DNA from 3 places in the Peribacillus sp. Bi134 genome. Region 2 is predicted to be linked to each of the others. Evidence: predicted binding sites of a transcription regulator. Region 2 holds the regulator's gene; each other region holds the start of a gene.

Region 1 (5,217 bases), on a different contig from region 2:
CCTAATCTGCTCCTTATTTTTATGGAGAGCAGGTGCGACGATATGGGAAGGGGGATCATGATCATCCACTTGTAAAATGTATTCACCAAGGTCCGTTTCAACGACATCGAGGCCAACTGCCTCAAGAGTGGCATTCAAATTGATCTCTTCCGTGACCATCGATTTGGATTTCACGACCTTTTTGGCATTCTTTTTTACAATAACATCCTTGATGTAACCGCTTGCTTCTTCAGCCGTTTGAGCGAAGAAGACATGACCGCCTCTTTTCGAAACATTTTCTGCGAGCTGGTGCAAATAGAAATCAAGGTTACTAAGCACATGCTGCCTGATTTCTTCCCCAAGGGAACGCCAATCCTCCCAGCTTCCCAATTCATCAACGGCAGTCAGCCGCCGTCCGTGTAATCGTTCTTGGGCACTCGATACGGCCAATCGCATAAAATCATTATGTATTCCTTCATCCACCCGGTCTTTAAACTTGGCAGAGCTGGTTTTCATAGCCATAATTTTTTCCCCTCCTCGCTTTCTTTAAATACTATTCAGGACTTCCGCAATATGAAGCACTTGCACCGGTTGCCCCTTCCTTTGGATCCGCCCGCCGATATTCATCAAACATCCTGCATCCCCGCCGATTAAAAAATCTGCCCCGGTATCTTCAATATTGCAGACTTTCTCCTCGACCATCTGCCCGGAAATGTCACCCATCTTGACCGAAAAGGTTCCCCCGAACCCGCAGCAGTTTTGGGCATCCGGAAGTGGTGTCATTTCCAGCCCCCTGACATGGCTTAACAAAATGGCAGGTGCTTCCTTGACCTTAAGCAGCCGTGTCATATGGCATGAAGTATGATAAGTGGCCTTTCCCTTAAGGGTCGCCCCGACGTCGGTCACTTTTAAGACATCCACGATGAATTGGGTCAATTCATATGTTTTAGCCGCTAATGATGCCGCTTTCTTTTCCCATTCGGCATCCCCTTTGAATAGGGCCGGATATTCCTTGAACATCGCTGCACAGGAACCGGAAGGGGTTACGATGTATTCAGCATCCGCGAACGTTTTAATCATCTTTTTCATGGCTTCCTTCGATTCCTTCGTATACCCGCTATTATATGCCGGCTGTCCGCAGCATATCTGGGATTCCGGGAAATCGATCTCACAGCCTAATCTCTCGAGTAGCTCCACTGTCGCTTTGCCGACATTGGATTGAAACAAATCGACTAAACATGTTGCAAAGAGAGTAACTTTCAATCTGAACTCCTCCTATTTCAAATAAGTTAACAGGTCATCTGATGACTAGAAAATGGAAAAAGGAAATGGTTTAGAGAATATACCAATTTCCATGATTTTTTAAATGAGATAATCGTTTTCAAAATAATATATCAATTTTATCCTTTTTTGTATAGGGTATTTTTGAAATTAATGAAAGGTCAACTATGCTTTTACTGATTTTTTTGGATGACCCGGTCCAGTGATTCCTCGACGCTTTGAAGGTGAAACAGCATGGCACTGCGGGCTCCGTCTTCATCCTGTGCCAAGATTGCATCATAAATCCTGACATGCTGCTGATAAAGCTGCTTAAGTGTCATCTCTTCGGAATAAAGCGCAACCCGACGGATATCACGCATCTTTTCCGTCATTAATTCTGAAACATGGTTCATCAATGTAATCAGCAGCTCATTTTGTGATGCGTTTGCCACTGCAACATGGAAGGCGATATCCGCTTTATCACTAAGTTCTTCATCATCTGATACCTTTTCCATATTAAAAAGCCTGTCCTTGAGTTCGATAAGGTTTTCTTCCGTTCTTTTTTTCGCTGCCACTTCTGCCGTACCGGACTCAAGTATTTTCCGAACTTCCAGTAAATGCTTGATATTGTCTTGATCCATCAAAAGGGCGGCAGACAAGGGGTGGTTCATGATGGCGGGGTCGAAGGTTTTAACGAATGTTCCTTCACCTTGTTTTATTTCAATAAGACCCATTGAACTCAATGCACTTAATGCTTCACGGATGGCCGGGCGCCCGACTTGGAAATTTTCCGCAAGCTGCTGAATCGAATCCAATTGTTCACCTGGTTTCAGGCTGCCTGACCGAATCATTTCATAAAGTTCATCGCTGACTTCTTCATAAATTTTTTTCGGCTTTATTTTTTTATATACCAAGTAGTAGCACCTCTATTTTCTATGAGTTTCTCTGATTAATATTATATAACACAAATGCTATATGACACTTCCAGAAGGGTGAAAAATCAACAAAAAATAAAAAAAATCTTGATTTTATATTTTCAATCATTTAATTTTAATGAGTACTCATCAAGTCATCTGATGACTTTGAATATTTCGGTATGTAAGGGGTTTCAATTAGCGATTGATTTCTGAATTTTTTAAAAAATCTATAGAAAATGGAGTCGAAATGAATGACATGGACACAAAACTTTACGCCGATCACCGATAATTTAGTTTTATCATCTCTTGCCGCACTCATTCCAATTCTTTACTTTTTCTGGGCACTTACCATCAAACGTATGAAAGGTTACATTGCAGGTATAACCACTTTGCTTGTAGCTCTTGCAGTGGCTGTATTGATATACGGAATGCCTGCAGGAAAAGCAGTGATGTCTGCTTCACAGGGAGCCGTATATGGGCTGCTCCCAATCGGATGGATAATCATCACTTCCGTATTTTTGTACAAAATGACTGTTAAAAGCGGACAATTCAATATCATTCGTTCTTCAGTGCTTTCGCTTACGGAAGACCGCCGTCTCCAGGCATTATTGGTGGCATTTTCTTTCGGGGCATTTTTAGAAGGTGCCGCGGGATTTGGAGCACCTGTTGCCATTTCGGCTGCGCTTTTGGTCGGTCTCGGATTTAACCCGCTATATGCAGCCGGAATTTGTTTGATCGCGAATACCGCTCCGGTAGCATTCGGGGCAGTTGGAATACCGATTATCGCCATGGAAGGCCCTACTGGCATAGCCGCCATGGAGATCTCAAAAATGGTCGGCCGCCAATTGCCATTCCTTTCGGCTTTCATTCCGCTTTATCTCATTTTAATAATGACTGGGTGGAAAAGGTCGCTTGAAGTCCTGCCGGCAATTTTGGTTTCCGGATTTTCCTTTGCCATCACACAGTACTTAAGTTCAAATTTTCTTGGGCCCGAACTACCGGACATCCTTTCCGCGTTAGTGTCACTATTTGCATTGGCAATCTTCCTTAAATTCTGGAAACCTAAAACGATCTTTCGCTTTGCCTCCGAGGAAACGGCAGCCACTGTCGAACCTTTATATACAGCCGAAGCGGAGACAAAATACTCGAAATGGCAGATATTCCATGCTTGGTCACCATTCCTTCTGTTAACGCTTTTCATAACAATATGGGGGATGAACCCAATAAAGCCGGCACTCTCCGGACATTATGAAGGCACCAATGTGCTGCTTGGCGCAATCAATGAAATCGGGAAGCTATTAACCTTCCAAATCGAAGTCCCAGGTCTGCATAATGAGATAATCGGAAGCAATGGATTGCAGATTGCGGCTTTCTATAAAATAGAACTGCTCGGGGCAGCCGGGACTGCCATTTTACTGGCTGCAATCGTAACGAAGTTCATCGCACACATGTCTGCAAAAGACTTTTATAGCACCTTTGTTGAAGCGATGAAAGAGTTGGCAAAGCCCATCTTGATGATTTCTACCGTGGTGGCCTTTGCCTACGTGACGAATTCTTCAGGAATGTCGACAACATTAGGGATGACCCTTGCAAAATCGGGTGATTTATTTCCGTTCTTCGCACCGGTTCTCGGCTGGCTAGGGGTGTTCATTACCGGATCGGATACATCAGCAAACCTCTTATTTGGCAGTCTGCAGAAAGTGACCGCTCTTAAAGTTGGGATGGAACCGGTGCTGGCGCTGGCGGCGAACTCTTCCGGAGGGGTCACCGGAAAGATGATCTCACCACAATCGATAGCGATTGCATGTGCTGCCGTTGGCTTGGCGGGCAGGGAATCGGAATTATTGAGATTCACGCTCAAACATAGTCTTTTCTTATTGCTGCTTGTTTGTGTGATTACCTTCTTGCAAAATGGCGTCCTTTCCTGGATGATTCCATAAGTAGAATGAGGCTCCCTTTTCATAGGGGAGCCTCGAAATATTTTTCAAGCCCATACAAAAAAGGAGGACATATAATGCAATTGGCAGCTGTGGCAGGGAAATTGGTTCATGAGGTTCGGAAACTGATTGAAGAGGAAATCATCATTATTGATCATGCTGGCACAATTATCGCCAGCACCGACAGCAGCCGTATTGGATCTTATCATGAAGGAGCCATCCACGCTTTCAACAATCGTGAGAAATTGATCATCAACAAACAGGATGAACGAAGTTGGAAAGGAGTGAAGGCAGGTATAAACCTACCTATTTTCTTCAACCAGGAAGCCGTTTGTGTCATTGGAATTACAGGTGACCCCAAACATGTTTCCCCTTATGCGGAACTATTAAAAAAGATGACGGAGATGTTCATTCAGGAAAGCTATCATTTCGAACAAGCAGAATCCCAATCACGTCTGATGGAATTCTTTGTATTTGAATGGCATCAGCTGCAGACGTTCAATGAACATTTCCTTCAGAAGGCCAAGTTGCTTGGGGTCGATGTTCATGCAGACCGAATCATCACTCTTGGGGAATTCAAGACTGAGGAAATCATTGAACCTCATGTATGGAGAACGCTTCAGATTTACATAAGCCAGCAGCATCCCAATGACATCGCAGTCCGTTGGGGGAGGAACCAATTCGTCATTCTTTCAATAGCCGATTTCATCGGTTCAAAAAACCAGCAATATAAGAAACTAAGTAAACTGCAAAAAAAGCTAGAGGAGAGTTCGGGTTATAAAGTGTGTGCAGGAGTAAGTTCGCGTGCATCAGGATCCGCTTTCAGGTCGGCGTTTTTTAAAGCGGAACGTTCCTTGAAAATCGCGTGTCCTTCATCAGGGATCATATTTGACGAGGACTTGAAGCTTGAGGTCCTGTTTGATGAAGTTACCGCTGAAACAAAACAGGAATATTTATCCAGGACAATTCAGGAGCTGCTTCCTAATGAGGAGCTGCTTAAAACCCTCTCCATGTATTTTGCATGTGATCTATCTTTGAAGGAAACAGCCGCAGCCCTGCACATCCATATCAATACCCTTCATTACAGGCTTAAGCGCATAGAAGATTTGACCCGACTGAACCCT
Region 2 (5,217 bases):
ATCCATCTTTTCGAGCTGCTTGCGTCTGCTTTGTGCTCTTTTCGTGGTCGAAGCCCTTGTGATATTACGTTGGACAAAGTCGCGAAGCTTTTCGATTTCCCCTTGCTGCTTCTCGAACAGTTTCATGTCCCGCTCATAATCTTCCGCTTTTCCCTCTAGGTAAGAACTATAATTACCATAGTATTTTTTCATGTTATTCCGGGAAATCTCATATACCAGGTTTACTACTTTATCTAAAAAATAGCGGTCATGGGAAACAATGAGCACAGCTCCCTGGTACCCTTGTAAATATTGTTCAAGCCAAGATAGGGTTTCAATATCCAAATGGTTCGTCGGCTCATCCAGAATCAATATATCCGGTTTCCTTAAAAGCAGCTTTCCTAATGCAAGCCTTGTTTTTTGCCCGCCGCTTAATGTGGAAATTGGGGTAGAATAGTCAAAGTCAGCAAACTGAAGCCCATGCAATACGGAACGGATATCCGCTTCATATTGATAACCGCCCTTCTCTTTGAATGCCACCATCAAAGTGTCGTATTCATTCAGCACTTTTTGGTAAACCGTTTCGTTTTCAAAGATGTCAGGTCTGGTCATATCAGCTTCAAGGCGACGCAGTTCCTTTTCCTGCTCTATAAGGTCCGTGAATACCGTCAGCATCTCATCCCAAATGGTCAGTTCGGATTCCAATCCCGTATCCTGGGCCATATAGCCGATTGTGACGCCTTTTGGTTTGATAATTTCACCGCCATCATGGGAAATCTTCCCGGCTATGATTTTTAGCAGAGTCGATTTTCCGGCGCCATTACGGCCGACAAGTGCAATTCGATCTTTATTTTGAACTTCGAGCTTCATATTTGATAAAATAAGTTCAGCTCCATAATATTTCGATAGTTGATTGATTTGTAATAAAATCATAGATTTCACCTCAATTGATTATAGATAGTGTAACGTATTTTAGTTATTATCGGCAACAGCTTGGTTCCATGGTAAAACAAAAGCTGTTACATAAAGTGGAATAATAGTGTATGATTTAGGAGGGGTTACTTAAATGGGAGACTTAACGCATTTTAATGAACAGGGCAGGGCCAAAATGGTCGATGTGAGTGCTAAGCCTGAAACAACCCGGACGGCAGTAGCTCAATCGAGCATTTTATTGAATGATGAAATATATGAATTGGTCACGAACCAGAAAATGAAAAAAGGTGATGTACTGGCTGTTGCACAGGTTGCAGGAATAATGGCCAGCAAAAATACATCCAATATCATTCCGATGTGCCATCCCATTGCTCTGCAAGGGGTCAATATAGCCTTTGAGTGGGAAAAAGAGGAACAAGGATACAGACTTAGGATTGAAACGGAAGCTAAGACAAAAGGGAGTACAGGTGTGGAAATGGAAGCGTTAACAGCTGCATCCGTGACTGCCTTGACTGTTTATGACATGTGTAAGGCCATTGACAAGGGAATGGTGATCGGGCCTACATTCCTAGTGGAGAAAACAGGCGGAGTTTCCAGTAACGATTATAAAAGACAAGTAAAACAAACAGATAGAGAATTAAGTTGAAAAGCATGTGTGAAGGCGGGGAAGAACAATGAACCATGACCCAAAGATACCGCAGGCAACAGCCAAAAGGTTACCATTGTATTATCGATTTTTAAAGAACTTACATTCCTCAGGCAAACAAAGAGTTTCCTCGGCAGAGCTAAGCGAAGCTGTAAAAGTGGATTCTGCCACCATACGCCGTGATTTTTCCTACTTTGGCGCGCTTGGGAAAAAAGGCTACGGCTACAATGTCAATTATTTATTATCCTTCTTTAGAAAAACACTAGATCAAGATGAATTGACCAAAGTCGCTTTAATAGGGGTAGGAAATTTAGGAACCGCTTTTTTAAATTACAATTTCATGAAAAATAATAATACAAAAATTGAAATGGCTTTCGAAGTTTCTGAAGAAAAAGTCGGCAAGCGGATAGCTGATGTGCCCATCTATCATATGGATCAAATCGATACGTTATTGCAGGAAAATAATATCACTGCAGCTATATTGACCGTGCCTGCACAGGTAGCCCAGACGATAACCGATCGTCTAGTCAAAGCTGATATAAAAGGAATATTGAATTTTACACCTGCAAGGCTGACCGTGCCTCCATCCATAAGGGTTCACCATATTGACCTGGCCGTGGAGCTTCAGTCGCTCATCTACTTCCTGAAACATTATCCGGTAGTGGAAGAAGCCGCCTTGGAGGAATGAAAAAAACGCTGCATCTTTGCAGCGTTTTTTTATTTTTTCTTATTTTTTTGTGCGGCTTTAATCTTAAAGTGCAGCATGATCATGCGTAAGCCCGATCCAAAGTCAAGAGTCGCAATGAGGACAAGTATGTAGGCGAAGAGTCCCCATCCAGAAGAATTGACGGTTTGAATCGCGATAGCGGTAAAAAGAGCTCCTAAGCCTGCATAGATGATGCCCATGAATAAGGGTGATTGACGTTTCATAATAAACCTCCGATGAAGGCCTGTGCAGTATCCATCATCTTCTCTATATCCTCCCGATATACCACTTGAAGGATGATAACAAGCGTATTCATCGCAATATGAGCGCTCATTGATACGAGAATGCGGCCTGTTTTTGCATAAAGGAAAGCAAAAGTGAAGCCCATTGCCGTATATAAAAGAAGATGTTCAAATTCACCATGCGCCAAGCCGAAAATAACTGAGCTGATTAAAGCTGAAATAAAGAAGTTAAAGCGTTTATGAAGTGATCCGAAAATGATTTTTCGGAAAATTAATTCTTCCAATATAGGTCCAATTACTGAAGTGACGAAAATGACCATGGGGACTTTGTAAATGAGTGAAATGAGTTGCTGCGTATTTTCAGATTCAGACTCCACCCCAAGCATTTGTTCAATGCTGCCGGCAATGCTTTGCGCAAAAAGAGCCATGAACACTCCTGCAATTGCCCATAATATGGACATGGAAACGGAAGTTTGATTTCGCGTGTCCAACTTTTCCCTCATATCTTTTCTCATTAAAAAAAGAATCAAGAATAAAGCAGTGAGAAAACTGAAAACTATCCAGTATGCTGCAGATTTCACTTGGAGTTCATCAGCCGGCATTCCGGTATAAGACCCGATCAGCATGAAAATGGGTACCCCAACAATACTGGATAATTGCATGGCAATATAAGTGATGATGACGAACCAATATTCCTTTTTCAAAAATGAAAACTCCTTTTATAGTCACCCATCCGCTCGGAACGTTCCTGATATGGGGACAAGCTATAAACGCATACTCCAAAATGGTATCAAAAATTGAGGCAGAACACCACTTAAAGGTACCCCTAACGAAACATTTAAATAACTTTGTTAAGGAAATCATTATGCTAAAGTAGTTTACCCGTAATTTATCAGAAATTAATAAAAAATTTTCAATAAGATACTTGCAAAAAAGGCTCGGTTTATTTAATATTATAAATGTGTTAGCACTCGATGATGAAGAGTGCTAATAATCATGTAACAAATTATCAAGAGAATATGAGGAGGTTGTTTCACTTGTTAAAACCATTAGGTGATCGCGTTATTATTGAACTAGTTCAAACTGAAGAAAAAACTGCAAGCGGTATTGTTCTTCCTGATACTGCTAAAGAAAAGCCACAAGAAGGTAAGGTAGTAGCAGTTGGTACTGGCCGTGTCCTTGAAAATGGCGAACGTGTTGCTTTAGAGGTTGCCCAAGGCGATCTAATTATCTTCTCAAAATATGCAGGTACTGAAGTTAAATACGAAAACACTGAATACTTAATTTTACGTGAAAGCGACATTCTAGCTGTTATCGGCTAATTATACATCATACTTAACTGAACGAAAATTTTCTTAAAATTTTAGGGAGGTACTTATAAATGGCTAAAGAAATTAAATTTAGTGAAGAAGCTCGCCGCTCCATGCTTCGTGGTGTGGACGCACTTGCAGATGCAGTTAAAGTAACGCTTGGACCAAAAGGTCGTAACGTGGTTCTTGAGAAAAAATTCGGTTCACCGCTTATCACTAATGACGGTGTGACGATCGCTAAAGAAATCGAATTGGAAGATGCATTCGAAAACATGGGTGCGAAATTGGTTGCTGAAGTAGCAAGCAAAACAAACGACGTAGCTGGTGACGGTACAACGACTGCAACGGTTCTTGCACAAGCGATGATCCGCGAAGGTCTTAAAAACGTAACAGCTGGTGCTAACCCAATGGGTATCCGTAAAGGAATCGAGAAAGCGGTCAATACTGCAATCGCAGAATTGAAAGCCATTTCCCAACCTGTTGAAAACAAAGAATCTATCGCACAAGTTGCTGCCATCTCTTCAGCTGATGAAGAAGTCGGCCAACTGATTGCGGAAGCAATGGAGCGCGTTGGTAACGACGGCGTCATCACAATCGAAGAGTCTAAAGGTTTCACAACTGAATTGGACGTAGTAGAAGGTATGCAGTTCGATCGCGGATATGCATCTCCATACATGGTTACTGATTCAGATAAAATGGAAGCTGTACTAGAAAATCCATATATCTTGATCACAGATAAAAAAATCACGAATATCCAAGAAATCCTTCCTGTACTTGAGCAAGTTGTACAACAAGGTAAACCGCTATTATTGATTGCTGAAGATGTAGAAGGCGAAGCGCTTGCAACTCTTGTTGTGAACAAACTTCGTGGAACATTCAACGCTGTTGCGGTTAAAGCTCCTGGATTCGGTGACCGTCGTAAAGCAATGCTTGAAGACATCGCAGCTCTTACAGGCGGCGAAGTAATCACTGAAGAAATCGGTCTTGACCTTAAATCTGCAACAATCGATTCATTAGGCCGTGCGTCTAAAGTGGTTGTTACAAAAGAAAATACAACGATCGTTGAAGGAGCTGGAGATACAGCTCAAATTCAAGCTCGTGTAAACCAAATCCGTGTTCAATTAGAAGAAACAACTTCTGAATTCGACCGTGAAAAATTACAAGAACGCCTTGCTAAATTAGCTGGTGGCGTAGCGGTAATTAAAGTCGGTGCAGCTACTGAAACAGAATTAAAAGAACGTAAACTTCGTATTGAAGATGCATTGAACTCCACTCGTGCCGCTGTTGAAGAAGGTATCGTAGCCGGTGGTGGTACAGCACTTCTTAACGTATACAATAAAATCGCTGAAATTCAAGCTGAAGGCGACGTAGCAACAGGCGTGAAAATCGTTCTTCGTGCCA
Region 3 (5,217 bases), on a different contig from region 2:
CGTAATAGTTCGAACCTACTGATTCACTGAAATCGTTACTTGCCAGCGGGAAGTAAGATGTCCAACCTGCATCAGGAGAACCACCGACTACGAAAGAGATGTTAAATAGCATTGCCCCCATGAAGAATAACCAGAAGCTTACTGCGTTCAGACGTGGGAATGCTACGTCACGCGCTCCAATTTGCAATGGTGTGACAATGTTCATTAACCCAATGATAAATGGCATAGCCATGAACAGGATCATGACGACCCCGTGTGTTGTAAATACCTCATTATAATGCTGTCCATCCAAAAGACCGTTATCTGGAATAGCCGTTTGAGCACGCATCATAAGAGCATCCACGCCACCACGGAAGAGCATAAGCAGTGCTGCCAAGATGTACATGATACCAATACGTTTATGGTCAACCGTTGTTAACCACTCACGCCATAAGTAACCCCATTTTTTAAAATAGGTAATTCCGGCAACAACCGCAATCATAGTTAACCCAATGGCAACCATGGATGCATAAATCGCAGGACTTGGATGAGGTACGGCAAATCGATCAAAGTAATCCATACTTTTGTGACTCCTTTCAGGAAAATATTCCTTATCTTGTAAACCTAGTTGTTTTATCGAACGAAATTAATTCTTAGTGATCATGATTCATGTTGCTGTGTTCTGAATGTTCATCGTGTGAATCCTTGGAATCATTTTCTTCCGTATCAGAAGATCCGTGGTCATGACCAGCATTTTCCCCTTCAGGAGCTGGAGAAAACTCTAAGTGAGTTCCAGTGTAAGTGGATTGTCCCACATGACCAGGTTTTAACAATTCATTGAATTTTTTCTCAGTAATCGGTTTAGCAGTAGCTTTAATTTCATCTACCCACTTATCGTATTCCTCTGCAGATAGTACATTAACGTTGAAAGTTTGCTGAGCAAAACCTGAACCACTGAAGTTTGAATTTCGACCCATATACTCTCCTGGTACATCAGCTGCTAAGTGCAACGTATTAACCATGTCCGACATCGCGTATTTTTGTCCTCCAAGTTGCGGAATCCAGAAACTTGAGATTGGACCGAATGAGTAAAGTTTAAATTCAATTGGTCGGTTAGTAGGTAAAAACAGATAGTTGACTGTTTCGATATCTTCTTCCGGATAACTAAAGTGCCACTTCCAGTTTGAAGATGAAGCGTAAATAATTAAAGGTTCTTGATCACCGTATCCTTTAGGTGTTGCCTCAACTTCATTTGTTGTTTTAACAGTAACAACGGATAGGAAAGCGACGATTAGAATTGGGATCGCAACCCAAATTATTTCAAGAACCTTACTTCCTTCAATATGAGGCGGTTCATAATCATCACGTTGTTTGGAAGCACGATATTTCATTATCATGAAGATATACAGTACCATAACGACAAGGACGACAAAGGCCATTGTCCATATCGAAATCATAATAACATCTGCTTGTGTTGCAGCTACTGGCCCTTTAGGGTCCAAGACCATTAATGGGTTATCGCAACCGGTTAGCACAGTGGCAATAGTAAAAAGTATAGTTAATAGAGCCCATTTTATTTTCATAGTACTACCCCTTTCTTACATAATAAAATTCCAATTGGTAATTATTCGGACAAAGTGTTACCATGTTCACAAACCCCGACATACCAATATTAATCCCAAGTCTAAAAAAAGACAATACAAAGTGACATCTGTCACATAAAGTTCATTAAAGAGCAGTAAGAAGATGGTAAATGAACTGAAATGTTCGAAAATCTTCAGCAAATGAAATATAATAAATGTTTCATATCTTGCCTTTGAAAATTCACTTATCAGTGCAGGATTACAAATAGTACCGATCCTCTTTCCATTTAATATTACTCTAATATAATGAAATAAAAATTTCACATTATAGTCACCGTGTATATTGCCTCAAAACTCTTAAAGATTATGAATTATATTACCTATCTTGTCAATTAGGTATTTATCGTTAGATACCATGATTTAAACCGGATTTTTTTCACTCGGCCAAGGAGGTTGGTAAATGGTAGACACATGGGACACGATGTTGTCTCCATGCTTCAATACCCTTATGAACCAACACAGGTCAATATTATATATATATAAGGAAACAACGAGTTGAAATGAAATTGGGTTCTTTTTGCAATCCTTATGCCCTGTCAGTATTTTTAAACAGCCGTGTAGCAAAAGCGTAGTAAGTAATTCAGGTTTGCTATCAAATCTGCCTTTAGCAAAACCACTGCTCAATAACCCCATATTGATACCTGTATCCCTTTCCCTTTTGAATTTTCAATTAAAAGTACATAAAAAAAAACCACAAAAAAAGGACTTCTTAAAAGTGTCCTTTTCTCGTAGATATTGTTTAAAATGTAATTGAGACTTCCTGGCGTGCAGGCAGTTGGTTTGGATGTACAAGCACATCGTGTGTTTGGCAATGACGAGTGGCAGTATATTGAATTAAAATGTAACAAATCGATAATTCGATTCTGATAATATGAAATGAAAGCGCATTCATTAATTGTGATCAAGTTGACTCAAATTCAGCAAGTTAGGTAAAAGAACAACTAGTTTTGTTTAGAAAAACAGTATATTGCGCTATATTCCTCGCTTTAGTTACTGAATTCTGTACTTCTGTTTGTTGGAGCTTTAGCCTTTGTTTTCATTTTTATGATTTTAGTCGTTTCCGGTTCAATTCTTTCGCCTTTACGTGTATTCATTACCATTTCCTCTGTCAGGACAAAAAATATACCAACTAGAAAAATGGCAGCTGCGCTTAATGTGATGGCGATTCCAACAGCGGTGAATATATAATCCTTATTGTAATCGCTTACAAAGAAACTTAAAGCAAAAATAATAATTCCGATTACACAACCTGTGCCCGATACCCATTTCACTGCATCTAACATCTTCTGATTAGCTTCCATAATTTCATCCCCTTTCTTTCTATTTTATGACATTTCACAAATTTGTCAAATCTTTTCTATTTTTTAACATATTCACGATGAAAACCTTGACAAATAGAAGGCGCCACCATTCACTTTTAGGTATTCAAGACTACATGAACAAACTTCAAAACAGTGCAAATACACTATCTGTTTTTTCCGATATTAGCCCACTGTATACTATTAAAAAAACTCCAATAAAAGACCCCTGTTGAATAATCAGGGGCCTTACCTCATTCTATGGTTTTTGCAAGGTGATCGTTACCGTTTTTTCTTCAGTGCCTCGATATACTTTAATCTTTACTTTATCTCCGATTTTCTTATCTGTATATAAGTACTTCCTTAATGCAGCGGGAGTATTTATTTTCGTTCCATCAATCTCAACGATGATATCCTGTTGCTTAAGCCCTCCATTCGCCGCAGCCGATCCCGCCTCTATACTCGTCACCATTACGCCGGACTTTACGGCTTCTGGAACATTTTGAATGTAATATTGCGGCAGTTCTTCCATACTGGCCAAGCTGACTCCTAAATATGGGCGCGTGATTTTTCCATTTTCAATTAGCTCCGTAACAATCGGAATCACATCATTACTTGGTATGGCAAATCCTAAGCCTTCCACACCGTTTTCGGAAATCTTCAAACTGTTTATGCCGATCACTTCCCCAGCGGTGTTGATCAATGCACCCCCGCTATTGCCGGGGTTGATCGCTGCATCTGTTTGAAGCACATCAAGTTCCCACTCCCCTTCCGAGGTATCGACTGAAATGGAGCGTCCGGTCGCACTGACGATCCCTTGTGTAACCGATCGTGAAAAATCAAGTCCAAGTGGGTTGCCAATTGCCAATACTTCTTCTCCTGGACGCATGCTATCGGAATTCCCGAATTTAATTCCCTCAGGTGCTTTCGAGGCATCAATTGTCAACACCGCTAAATCAGTCAAAGCATCAGCCCCGACAACCGTTGCCGTTGCCTTTTGTCCATCATACAATGAAATTTCGACTTCCTTAGCTCCTTCAATAACATGATTGTTCGTGATGATATAGGCTTTCCCATCAGCTTTTTTATAGATGACCCCTGAGCCGGTGCCGCTTTCAACCGTTTCGCTCTCCGTGCTTTGCTGCTGGTACGGGTACTGGTTTTGCATCTCCTGTAAATTCACGACCCCGACTATCGATTTGGATGCTGATTCGACCATCTCTGCCCTATCATTTGAATCCGTACTTGTCGATAACTTTTCCGCCGTGACACTTTTATCCTTTTCAACACTTTCCGTTTGCTGTACACCTGCCGTTTTGGTTGACTCATTCACTGGACTATTCCCTTGACCTATAAAGTCCCCGCCAAATAGAAATACAGACGATGTAACCATAGCAGCAACCGTTCCGGAAACAAGGCTAGTTAGCCAAAGAGACTTACCCTTTTTCCGTTCTGCCTTTACTCTGACTTGCTCATCACCATTATAATTTTCCATCTTTATCCCTCCTATGATTGTCCTTTATCCTTTACTTGACTCAATCATAAACAGGAAATATTAAAAAATTCTTAAGAAATAACGAATAGGGCGACATTTTACAAAAATTATAAAATTTTATCGAATCCTGTATCTTGCCGCCTGCAAAATAAAAAGGCCTCAACAGGGGCCTTCAATTCGACCATACAGTTATCCTTACAAGACTTCATAAACTTCTTTAGTCTTCTTATTCACGCCATACCAGCCCCAAGTGGTTTTGTGGCCACTTTCCTGACTAGGTTCATCCACCTCGAAAACATGAAAAATGTAATCTCCCTTTTCGGCATCATGATCATATTCGATATCTAAATCAGGAAAATTTTCCATGTCCACATAATCCTTAACTAGCTTTTCTGCCTGAGATTTACTTAATGTACTAACCGAAGCCTTGCTCTCTTCTTTGCCTATTGTATCCGTTGCCGCCTCATCTTCTACTTTGGATCCATTGGTTCCGTCCACGGTTGCTTCCTCCGCCGGCTCCGCCTCGTCATTTCCCTCTACTGCTTCTATCGTGGCGGAGTCTGATACCGGTTGCATTTCCACCGCCTTAGAAACCATTAGTTTACCTTCCTGGTATTTTGCTTTATATGCGGTTGCTTCTTCAAAATCTCTTTTGGCCGAATCAAAATCCTGTTCGTCGTATTTCTTCATTCCATTCGCCAGAAAACCTGAAAGATCCATTAACTCTCTTGCTTCCGGTGTATTTGCTTCTTTATAAGCTAATTCAAATGCCTCGTGGGCTTCTAAATAATTTTCCTCATTC

Evidence for each region. Region 2 encodes Rex, which represses fermentation and respiration genes when NADH is low (regulators of the CRP and FNR family bind a similar motif). Its sites were predicted from a motif close to TTGTGAAATATTTCACAA; they were not measured.
Region 1: a site for Rex is predicted at 2,364-2,381, ahead of LQ188_RS10455 (lactate permease LctP family transporter). Genes of this name have one in related genera too.
Region 3: a site for Rex is predicted at 1,682-1,699, ahead of qoxA (cytochrome aa3 quinol oxidase subunit II). Genes of this name have one in related genera too.

The regions. Positions count from the first base shown of each region.
Region 1 is NZ_CAKKLN010000004.1:374,693-379,909, forward strand. Features, by position in the region: gene LQ188_RS10440 (LutB/LldF family L-lactate oxidation iron-sulfur protein) at 1-501, opposite strand, end outside; gene LQ188_RS10445 ((Fe-S)-binding protein) at 526-1,242, opposite strand; gene LQ188_RS10450 (FadR/GntR family transcriptional regulator) at 1,434-2,153, opposite strand; gene LQ188_RS10455 (lactate permease LctP family transporter) at 2,408-4,096, shown strand; gene LQ188_RS10460 (sugar diacid recognition domain-containing protein) at 4,171-5,217, shown strand, end outside.
Region 2 is NZ_CAKKLN010000013.1:4,602-9,818, forward strand. Features, by position in the region: gene LQ188_RS24105 (ATP-binding cassette domain-containing protein) at 1-912, opposite strand, end outside; gene moaC (cyclic pyranopterin monophosphate synthase MoaC) at 1,046-1,558, shown strand; gene LQ188_RS24115 (redox-sensing transcriptional repressor Rex) at 1,587-2,246, shown strand; gene LQ188_RS24120 (YdiK family protein) at 2,276-2,488, opposite strand; gene LQ188_RS24125 (type II CAAX endopeptidase family protein) at 2,485-3,210, opposite strand; gene groES (co-chaperone GroES) at 3,544-3,828, shown strand; gene groL (chaperonin GroEL) at 3,888-5,217, shown strand, end outside.
Region 3 is NZ_CAKKLN010000008.1:268,178-273,394, forward strand. Features, by position in the region: gene qoxB (cytochrome aa3 quinol oxidase subunit I) at 1-559, opposite strand, end outside; gene qoxA (cytochrome aa3 quinol oxidase subunit II) at 633-1,562, opposite strand; gene LQ188_RS19615 (hypothetical protein) at 2,609-2,923, opposite strand; gene LQ188_RS19620 (trypsin-like peptidase domain-containing protein) at 3,180-4,415, opposite strand; gene LQ188_RS19625 (hypothetical protein) at 4,611-5,217, opposite strand, start outside.